2 regions of the Streptomyces sp. NPDC051310 genome follow, and region 1 is predicted to be linked to the other one. Evidence: riboswitches for the same ligand, from Rfam matches in the RefSeq annotation. Region 1 holds a riboswitch; the other holds the start of a gene.
The links. Region 1 has a riboswitch for cobalamin ahead of ACIA79_RS11380 (energy-coupling factor ABC transporter permease). Riboswitches for the same ligand answer to the same signal wherever they lie in the genome.

Region 1 (5,196 bases):
TCGTACGTCACGTCCTCGCCGTGCAGCCGCAGCCGCCCGCTCGCACACCGCAGGCCGCCGCTCAGCAGCCGCAGCATCGTCGTCTTGCCGCTGCCGTTGCGGCCGAGCAGCGCGATCGCACGCCCCTCGGGCACGGCGAAGTCGACGCCCGACAGCACGGCGGGCCCGTCCTCGTAGGCGTATCCCGCACCGACCAGTTCCACGACGGCGTCACGATTCATGGCAGGAACCTTTCGAGTACGAGGGTGAGGGCGACGAGCCCCGCGAACAGCCCCGCGGTCGCGCCCAGGAACCGCCCGGAGACGGCCCCCTGCGGCACCAGCACCCGCAGCGTGCCGTCGTAGCCGCGCCCGGCCAGCCCGGACTGCAGCCGCGCCGCCCGGTCGAAGGCGCGGACGAAGGCCGTCGCGCCCAGGCCGGCCAGCGACCGCCAGGTGGCCGCCCGGCTCGTCAGCCCCAGCCGCGCGGCCTGCGCCTCACGGATCCGCCGGACGGCGTCCAGCAGCAGGAAGCTGATCCGGTACATCACCAGCGCCACGTCGACCACCGGGGCCGGCACCCCGGCCCGTACCAGCCGGGGCAGCACGTCCGAGACAGGAGTCGTGAACGCGAACAGCAGCACCCCGAGCGACGCCGCCGACGTCCGCAGCAGCAGCTGCCCGGCGTGCACCGGCCCGTCTGGGGCCAGGGTCACGAACCCGTCCGCCCCGCCCACCTGGAACAGCAACGGAACCGCCCCCGTGCAGCAGAAGCCGAGCGGAACGCGGAACGCCCGCCACAGCTGCCGCCGTCCCACCCCGGCCGGCCCCAGCAGCACGCCCAGGGTGGCCAGCGCCACCAGCACCGCCCCCGGCCACGGCGGCAGGCAGATCGCGAGGAGGGTCAGGCCGAAGCCGAGCACGGCCTTCTCGCACGGGTGACGGCGGCGCCAGCGACTGCTGTGCGCCGCCGCGTCGATCGGCAGCACCGGCGGCTACTCGACGCGTCCGGCGCTCTCGGCGCGCGCCTGCGCCCGCGCCTCGCCCTGCCGCCGCCCGCGGCGCAGACCGAAGTAGTAGGCCAGCACCCCCGCCCCGAGGGCGGCCTGGAGGGAGAACAGGGCCGACTCGATCTCGCCCGACGGCGGTTCGTAGAGCGGGCTGAACCACGGCTCGTAGTCCGGGTGCGTCTCGGTGATGGCGGTCTCGGCCTGCGCGTCCGCGCCGGTGAACGGCTCCTCCTTGTGGTCGCCCATCCCCAGCGCGAGCGGGAGGACGGCGAGCGCCACGACGACGAGCAGCAGCAGCGTGTTGATCCTGGCGTTACGGCTCATCGGCCCACGGCCTCCGTCTTCGTCCCGGTCCCGGTTCCCGTCTCCGGCCCGGTTCCCGTCTCCGCCGCGGCTTCGGTCTCCGACCCGGTCCCCGTCTCCGGCGCGGCTTCCGTCTCCGGCCCGGTTCCCGCCTTCTTCTCCGCCTCCGTGGTCGCCTTCGTCCCGAGCAGCACTCCGAGACGGGTCAGCTCGCCCTTGCTCGACTGCGTCAGCAGCCGCATCACCAGCACGGTGAGCAGGCCCTCGCTGACCGCGAGCGGCAGCTGCGTGACGGCGAAGATGCCGCCGAACTTGGCCAGCGCCCCCGCGAACCCGCTGCTCGGGTCCGGGAACGCCAGCGCGAGCTGCACGCTGGTGACGCAGTACGTGGACAGGTCGGCGACGAACGCACCGAAGAACACGCTCACCATCAGCGGCACGCCGGAGCGCCGCAGCAGCCGGTACACGCCGAATCCGGCCCACGGCCCGACGATCGCCATCGAGAAGACGTTGGCGCCCAGGGTCGTCAGACCGCCGTGCGCCAGCAGCAGCGCCTGGAACAGCAGGGTGATGGTGCCGAGCACCGCCATGATCGGCGGCCGGAAGAGGATCGCGCCCAGGCCCGTACCGGTGGGGTGCGAGCAACTGCCCGTCACCGACGGGAGCTTCAGCGCCGAGAGGACGAAGGTGAAGGCACCGGACGCGCCGAGCAGGAGAGTCGATTCGGGGTTGGACCTGACCTCGCGGGTGAGCGCCCGGACACCGTGGACGACGAACGGCGCGGCCGCCACGCTCCAGGCGGCCGCGTGCACGGGGGGCAGATAGCCCTCGGCGATATGCATGATGTGGGAGACCCTCTCCAGCACCTCGTGGATGGACAACGCGCCTTGGCCGGTCTCCTGGCTGACGGGTCATGCCGCCGCGGCTCCGCCTTCCCGGACACCACGGTCTCCCGCGGTGTTCCAGTGGCTTCCCGGGGTGGTACCCCCGGGAGTGGAGCCGGACTTCCCGATCACAGTGGCGAGGGCCGCACCGGTACCGCACCGGTTTCCCGTACACCAAGGCCCTGCGACAGTAGTGCGTTGACCAGGTGCATCACAACCCGCGCGCTCCCGCACGCCCCCGCCGCGTCCCCCTGCCCCGGTTCCCCGCCCCGCGCTCCGCCGCCGGAGCCGTACACCGCCCGGGGCCGGCGCGCAGCACGGCGCGGGGGGGTCGTCCTTGCGGGGGCGGGGGCGTGGGGAGGGGCCGAGCCGGGCGGGGGCCGGGGGGGGCCCGCCGCGGCGGGGCTCCCCCCCCCCCCCCCCCCCCCCCCCCCCCCCCCCCCCCCCGCCCCCCCCCCCCCCGCCCGGCCCCGCCGCCCCCCGCCGGGGGCCCCCGCGCCCCCCCCCCCCCCCCCCCCCCGCCGCGGGGGCTACTCCTTGCGGTAGCCGTACGCTTCGGACGCCGCCGACACCACCGCGTCCAGGTCGCCGCCCGCCGAGGCGGTGACCACGGCCGCCACCGCCCCCTCCACGAACGGGGCGTCCACCAGCCGCGTGCCGTCGGGGAGCTCGTCGCCCTCCGCGAGGAGGGCCTTCACCGTCAGGACGGCGCTGCCCAGGTCGACCAGGACGGCCACGCCCGCGCCGCCGTCCACCGACGCCGCCGCCTCGGTGATCAGCTCGGCGCTCGTGCCGAGCCCGCCGTCGGGGGTACCGCCCGCGGGCGCCACGGGCGCGGCCGCACCGCCCCCGGCGAGGCCCCGCGCCAGCTCGGCGACGGACGCGGCGACCGCCGCGCTGTGCGAGACGAGCACGATCCCCACCGGCGCCCCGCTCACCGGGCCCCCTCCGCCGCCGCCTCGGCGAGAGCGGCGAACAACAGCGCCGACGACGTCGCCCCGGGGTCCTGGTGTCCCACGCTGCGCTCACCGAGGTAGCTCGCCCGGCCCTTGCGCGCCTGCATCGGCACGGTCGCCAGCGCCCCCTGGTCCGCCGCCTCGGCGGCATCGGCGAAGGACTCGCCCAGCGACTCGCCGAGCGCCTCCACCGCCGGTTCCAGCGCGTCCAGCATCGTCTTGTCGCCGGCCGCGGCACCGCCGAGCTGTGCCACCGCGGCCACGCCCGCGCGCAGTGCCTCGACGAGCTGGACGGGCGCGACCGAAGCGGCGTCGCCGAGCGCCTTGCCGGTGCGCCGCAGCAGCGTCCCGTACAGCGGCCCGGAGGCACCGCCCACCGTCGAGATCAACTGCCGCCCGGCGAGCGTGAGCACCCCGCCGGGCGTCTCCGGCTCCTCCTTCCCGACCGCCGTGAGCACCGCGGCGAAACCGCGCTGCATATTGGCGCCGTGGTCGGCGTCACCGATGGCCGAGTCCAGTTCGGTCAGCCGGTCCGCCTCGCGCTCGACCGCGTGCGCCATGACCGCCATCCAGCGCCGGAAGAAGTCCGCGTCCAGCATCACCGGCGTCACACCCCCCACCGCAGCGCGGCCGTCCGTACCGGCGCGTCCCACAGCCGGAGAAGCTCCTCGTCGGCCCGGCACAGCGTGACCGAGCAGCCCGCCATGTCCAGCGACGTGACGTAATTGCCGACGAGCGTGCGCGCAACCGGCACCCCGCGCTCGCCCAGCACCCGCTGGACCTCGGCGTTGAACCCGTACAGCTCCAGCAGCGGCGTCGCGCCCAGGCCGTTGACGAGCACCAGCACCGGCCCCCGCCCGCCGAGGTCCTCCAGGACGGCGTCCACGGCGACGTCGGCGATCTCCCGCGACGTCATCATGGGACGCCGCTCGCGCCCCGGCTCGCCGTGGATCCCGACCCCCAACTCCAGCTCCCCCGGAGGGAGGTCGAACGTGGGGCTGCCCTTCGCCGGTGTCGTACAGGCGCCCAGCGCCACGCCGAAGCTCCGCGAGGCGGCGTTGACCTGCCGGGCGATCGCCTCCACCCGCTCCAGCGGTGCCCCCTCCTCGGCGGCGGCGCCCGCGATCTTCTCCACGAACAGCGTGGCCCCGGTCCCGCGCCGCCCCGCCGTGTACGTACTGTCGGAGACGGCCACGTCGTCGTCGACGAGGACCTTGGCGACCTGCACGCCCTCGTCCTCGGCGAGCTCCGCCGCCATCTCGAAGTTGAGTACGTCCCCGGTGTAGTTCTTGACGACGAACAGCACCCCGCGCCCGCTGTCCACCGCGGAGGCCGCCCGCGCCATCTGGTCCGGCACGGGGCTCGTGAACACCTCGCCGGCGCAGGCCGCCGCCAGCATCCCGGGTCCGACGAACCCGGCGTGCAACGGCTCGTGCCCGGAGCCGCCGCCGGACACCAGCGCCACCTTCCCCTCCACGGGCGCGTCACGCCGCACCACGATCCGGTTCTCCACGTCCACGGTCAGTTCGGGGTGCGCGGCGGCGATCCCGCGCAGCGCGTCGGCGACCACGGTCTCCGGCACGTTGATGAGCATCCTCAACGGTGTCTCCCAACAGATCGATCGAGCAGGCCCTCGGGCTGTTCCGGCAGATCAGGTGCTGTTCCGTGAGTAGTCCGTCCTGGGGTGGACAGGGCTCCAGTATCGGGCCGGAGCGCCGGCGCGGGGCGTATGCCCGCTCCGCCCGGTGGGGTGTTCCCGCCCGTGGGTGCCACCGGTGCGACGCCCCGGCCCCGCGGACACCCCCGAGCGTGGTGCCCGCGGGCATGCCTCTGTACTGTTCGCGGGATGGAAGAACAGATAAGCGGAGGAGCGGGCCAGGGGCCGGAGGTCACGGAGCCGCGTCTCGTGGTCGTACCCGAGGCCGACGGCGACATCCCGGTGCTGCGCGTCAGCGGAGACCTGGACCTCACCACCGTTCCTGTCCTCATGGACGCGGTGGACGCCGCGGTACGGGTCCACGGGCGCCGGCCGATCGTGCTCGATTGCGCCGGTCTGGAGTTCTGC
Region 2 (5,196 bases), on a different contig from region 1:
ACGCACAGGCCCCGGTCGACCTCCACGTGCCACCGGTCCCCCATCACGCGTCCCCGTGGCCGGCGTCGTACCCGGCGGGCAGGTGGATCATCTTGTGCTCCAGGTACTCGCCGTACCCCTCGGGGCCGAACTCACGCCCCAGGCCCGAGTTCTTGTAGCCGCCGAAGGGGCCGAGCATGTCGAGGCTGAAGGTGTTCACGCTGAAGGTGCCGGTGCGCACCCGGCGGGCGAAGTCGATGCCGTGCCCGGTGTCGGACGTCCACACGCTGCCGCTGAGCCCGTAGTCGGAGTCGTTCGCGATCGCCAGGGCCTCGTCCTCCTCCCCGTACGGAAGGAGGCAGATCACCGGGCCGAAGATCTCCTCGCGGGCGACGCGCATGCCGTTGTGGACGTCGCCGAGGAGCGTCGGCTCGACGTACCAGCCGCGCTCCGGGCCGGCCGGGCGGCCGCCGCCGGTGAGGACCTTGGCGCCCTCCTCCTGGCCGATGCGGATGTAGTCGAGCGAGCGCTGCTGCTGGCGCCGGGCGACCAGCGGCCCGACCTGGGTCGCCGGGTCGAGCGGGTCGCCGACCACGAGCGCCCCGGCCGCGGCGGCGAACGCCTCGGCGTACTCGTCGTAGCGGGAGCGCGGAGCGAGGATGCGGGTCTGGGCCACGCACGCCTGGCCGTTGTTCATCCACGCGGCCGGGACGATCCCGGCGACCGCCGCGTCGAGGTCGGCGTCCGGCAGGATCACCGCGGCCGACTTGCCGCCCAGTTCGAGGGTGACCCGGGTGAGGTTGCGGGAGGCGACCTCCATCACGCGCCGGCCGGCCGCGACCGAGCCGGTGAAGGAGACCTTGTCGACGCCCGGGTGGCCGACCAGGTACTCGCTGACCTCGCGGTCGGCGGGCAGGATCGACAGCACGCCCTCCGGCAGCCCGGCCTCCCGGGCGATCTCCGCCAGCAGGTACGCGTCGAGCGGCGTCTCCGGTGACGGCTTCAGCACCACGGTGCACCCCGCCAGCAGCGCGGGCCCGAGCTTGGCGGCGGCGGTGAACTGCGGGACGTTCCACGGCACCACGGCCGCGACCACGCCGACCGGCTCGCGCCGCACCAGGAGGGGACCGAGCACGCCCGCCCGCTGCGCCTCGTACGGGTAGTCGCGCGCGATCGTGATCGCCGCGTCCCACACCATCAGCGCGCCGAGCGCCTGCGCGAGGACGCTCCAGGAGTACGGGGAGCCGTTCTGCGCGCTGATGACGCGGGCGATCTCCTCGTGCCGCGCCGCGACGGCGTCCTTGACGCGGGTGACGACGGCGATCCGCTCGTCCGGGGACATCCGCGGCCAGGGCCCCTCGTCGAAGGCCCGGCGCGCCGCGGCGACCGCCCGGTCGACATCGGCCTCGGAGGCGTGCGGGACACGGCCGATGACCTGCTCGGTGTGCGGCGAGACGACCTCGATGATGCCGGTCCCGGCCGGATCGACCAGCTCCCCGCCGATGAACAGCTTCCCGTGCTCGACCAGCTCGGTCATGGCAGTGCCTCCCGCCGGTTCCTGACAGTGACTCAGAACTGATACCAGTTCTAGTTATAGTGGGCAATGGCCGTACCCGCGGCGAGGGATGGGGGCGCTCCATGGCGCACGCGACGGCGACCGGCGGCGGCGGAGACCCGCGGCGGGGCGTGATCGGGCACGGTGGGGGTGTGTGGAGCATCGCGGTGCCCATTCCGGACAATCCCCTCGGGCACACCCTGGTCCACCTCCTCGACACCGGTCGCGGCCCCGTCCTGATCGACACCGGCTGGGACGATCCCGCGTCGTGGGACGCGCTCCGCGCCGGGCTGGCCGCGCTCGGGACCCGGGTCGAGGACGTGCACGGCGTCGTCATCACGCACCACCACCCCGACCACCACGGGCTCTCCGGCCGCGTCCGTGAGGCGTCCGGCGCCTGGATCGCCATGCACCCCGCCGACGCCGCCGTCGTACGCCGCACCCGCGAGGCCGAGCCCGGCGCCTGGCTCGACTTCCTCCTCGCCAGGCTCACCGCCGCGGGCGCCCCCGACGCGCACACGGCCCCGCTGCGGCAGGCGCGGGCGTCCGGGCGGGGGCGCGCCCTGCCCGTGCCGCGGCCCGCGCTGCCCGACCGGGCGATCGTCCCCGGCGGGCTCCTCGACCTCGCGGGCCGCAGGCTGCGGGCCGTCTGGACTCCCGGGCACACCCCCGGCCACGTCTGCCTGCACCTGGAGGAGGACCACCCGGCCCACCGCCCCGGGCACGGCCGCCTCTTCTCCGGCGACCACCTGCTGCCCGGGATCAGCCCGCACATCGGCCTGTACGAGGACCCCGACGACGCCACGCCCACGGACCCGCTCGGCGACTACCTCGACTCGCTGGAGCGGGCCGGCCGGCTCGGTGCCGCCGAGGTGCTCCCCGCCCACCAGCACGCCTTCACCGGCGCCGCCGCGCGCGTGGCGGAGCTGCTCGCCCACCACGAGGAGCGGCTCACCGGGCTGCTCGCCCTGCTGGCCGCGCCGCTCACCCCGTGGCAGCTCGCCGAGCGCATGACCTGGAACCGCCCCTGGGACCTCATCCCGTACGGCTCGCGCACCATCGCCGTCTCCGAGGCCGAGGCGCACCTGCGGCACCTGGTGAAGCTGGGGCGCGCCGAGCCGGTGCCGGGCAGCGCCCCCGTGACGTACGTCGCCCTGTGAGCCGTACCGACCCGCCGGTAGAGTGTGCGAGTCGTCATCATGCCCGTACGGGGGGAAGCCGGTGCAAATCCGGCGCTGACCCGCAACCGTGAGCCACCGCACCGGTGGCGAGCCGGATCGCCCCGCACGCGTACGTGTTCGGCTCGCGTCACCGGGACCGACCCCGGTGACCGGCACCGTCGAGGAATACGGAGCCGGAGCCTGGTGCCCTTCCGCGCGCGCCGGTGCCCGGCCCCGCCCAGGACCGCGCAGGAGACCGCGCAGGAGAGGCCACCCGCCATGACCACCGTTCGCCGCCGCGGCGTCGCCGCGGCGCTCGCCGCCACCGCCGTGCTGTGCACCGGCGGGGCCGCAGCCGTCACCGCCGCCCCCGCCGCGCACGCGGCGCCCTCCCCGGCGGCGTCCTCCGCGGCGCCCGTCGTCCCCTCCGGGCTGTACGGCCGGAAGGACCCGACGTACGACGGCGTGTGGCGGCAGTCCCTGGCCTTCATGGCGCAGGAGACGAGCGGTGTCGAGCCCGCCGGGAAGGCCGTGGCCTGGCTGCTGGGTCAGCAGTGCGACAACGGTGGCTTCGCCTCCTACCGGCCCGACCCGGCCAAGCCCTGCGACCCCGCCGTGCCGCTGGACACCAACGCCACCGCCGTCGCCGTCCAGGCGCTCGCGGGGCTGGACCGGCCGGAGACGGAGGACGGGGAGACCGACCCCGTGACGAAGGCCGTCGAGGCGGGCGCGGACTGGCTCACCGGCGTCCAGAACAAGGACGGCGGCTGGAGCTACAACCCGGGCGGGCCCAGCGACGCCAACTCCACCTCCGTGGTCATCAGCGCCCTCGCGGCGGCGGGCGGGAAGCCGGGCGACGTGCGGTCCGCGGACGGCCGCACCCCCTACGACGCGCTGCTCGGCTTCGCGATCCCGTGCGACGCCAGGACCGGCGCCGGTGCCTTCGCCCACCAGCCCGACCGGAACGGCACGCTGGTCGCCAACGCCGACGCCACCGCCGCCGCCGTGCTGGCGGGCCTGGGCAAGCACGTCCAGACGCGGGGCGTGAAGCCGTACCAGCCGCCGGTCTGCGAGGCCGCGGCGAAGCGGACCGCCGAGCGCGCCGCCCGCAACGGCGCCGCCTACCTGGTGACCGCCCTGGCGAAGAGCGGCCACCTCGACCTGCCCCCCATGCCCGGCACCGCGACCCCCGCCGCGCCCGCGCCCGACTTCGGCAACACGGCCGACGCCGTCGTGGCGCTCGGCGCCGCCGGTCACGGCGACAAGGCCGCCCCCGCCCTGAAGTGGCTCCAGCGGAACGCCGTGCCGTGGGCCGAGGAGAACGGCCCCGCCGCCTGGGCCCAGCTGATCTTCGCCGCGCACACCCTGGGGGCCGACGCCCGCGACTTCGGCGGCGTCGACCTCGTCCAGCGACTCAACGCCACCGGGCCGAAGCCCGAGTCGACCGTCGAGACGCGGGCGCAGGAGGAGCAGGAGAACAAGGAGTCGGGCGAGAGCAGCGGCTTCGGCGTCTGGCTGGTCGTCGGCATCTTCCTCTTCGCCGGCATGGGCATCGGCTTCCTGATCAGCGGCCGCAACAAGAACCGGCAGCCGTGATGCGGACCGCCGCCCGGCCTCCGGCCCTGCTCCTCGCCCTGGCCCTGGCTACGACTCTCGCCCTGACCTGGCTCGCCGCCGGCTCCGCCCAGGCGGCCGGCTACCGCTACTGGTCGTTCTGGCAGAGCGGCCCCGGGCCGTCGTGGGCGTACGCCACCCAGGGCCCGTCCACGGCCCGGCCCGCGGACGGTGAGGTGAACGGCTACCGCTTCGCCGTGAGCACCGGCTCGGCGGACGCCGCCCGGCCGCGCCGGGCGCCCGACTTCGCGGCGGTCTGCGACGGGACGCCCCGCACGGACGGCACCAAGCGCGTCGCGGTCGTCATCGACTTCGGCACGGCGGCGGACGCCCCGGACGGCTCCGCCACGCCGCCGGAGCCGCGGACCGCCTGCGCACGGGTACGGCAGGACGCGACGAGCGCGGACGCGCTGGCCGCGGTGGCCGGGCCGCTGCGCTACAACAGCCAGGCGCTGCTGTGCGCCATCGGGGGCTATCCGCGGACGGGCTGCGGCGAGCAGGTGTCCGACGCGGGCCCCGGCCCGGACGACGACAGCTCCGGCTCCGGCTCCCGCTCCGGGACCGACGGGAACTCCGGGAAGGACGGGGCTTCCGAGAACGGCGGGGCCTCCGGGGACGGCGGCGGCCCCTCGCTCGGACTGGCCGCCGGCCTCGCCGCCGTGCTCGGCCTGGGCGCCGCCGCCGTCGTGCAGGCCCGCCGCCGCCGATGACGCTGCGCGCACCCGCGGCGCACCGGAGCAATGCCCTGCACGCCGGCGCCTGGTGGCTGTGGGCCCTGGGGCTGGCGGCCGCCGCGTCCCGTACCACCAACCCGCTCCTGCTGGGCCTGCTGGTCGGCGTGGCCGGCTACGTGGTGGCCGCGCGCCGCACCGACGCGCCGTGGGCCCG

Region 2: another riboswitch for cobalamin. It lies ahead of ACIA79_RS00855 (prenyltransferase/squalene oxidase repeat-containing protein); the one in region 1 lies ahead of ACIA79_RS11380 (energy-coupling factor ABC transporter permease).

What each region holds. Positions count from the first base shown of each region.
Region 1 is NZ_JBITEO010000006.1:126,771-131,966, forward strand. Features, by position in the region: gene ACIA79_RS11365 (energy-coupling factor ABC transporter ATP-binding protein) at 1-221, opposite strand, end outside; gene cbiQ (cobalt ECF transporter T component CbiQ) at 218-967, opposite strand; gene ACIA79_RS11375 (energy-coupling factor ABC transporter substrate-binding protein) at 974-1,312, opposite strand; gene ACIA79_RS11380 (energy-coupling factor ABC transporter permease) at 1,309-2,133, opposite strand; cobalamin riboswitch at 2,163-2,397, opposite strand; gene dhaM (dihydroxyacetone kinase phosphoryl donor subunit DhaM) at 2,706-3,113, opposite strand; gene dhaL (dihydroxyacetone kinase subunit DhaL) at 3,110-3,730, opposite strand; gene dhaK (dihydroxyacetone kinase subunit DhaK) at 3,739-4,731, opposite strand; gene ACIA79_RS11400 (STAS domain-containing protein) at 4,978-5,196, shown strand, end outside.
Region 2 is NZ_JBITEO010000001.1:185,611-190,806, forward strand. Features, by position in the region: gene ACIA79_RS00840 (ferredoxin) at 1-44, opposite strand, end outside; gene ACIA79_RS00845 (aldehyde dehydrogenase) at 44-1,516, opposite strand; gene ACIA79_RS00850 (MBL fold metallo-hydrolase) at 1,618-2,694, shown strand; cobalamin riboswitch at 2,706-2,839, shown strand; gene ACIA79_RS00855 (prenyltransferase/squalene oxidase repeat-containing protein) at 2,974-4,290, shown strand; gene ACIA79_RS00860 (SCO2322 family protein) at 4,290-5,018, shown strand; gene ACIA79_RS00865 (energy-coupling factor transporter transmembrane component T) at 5,015-5,196, shown strand, end outside.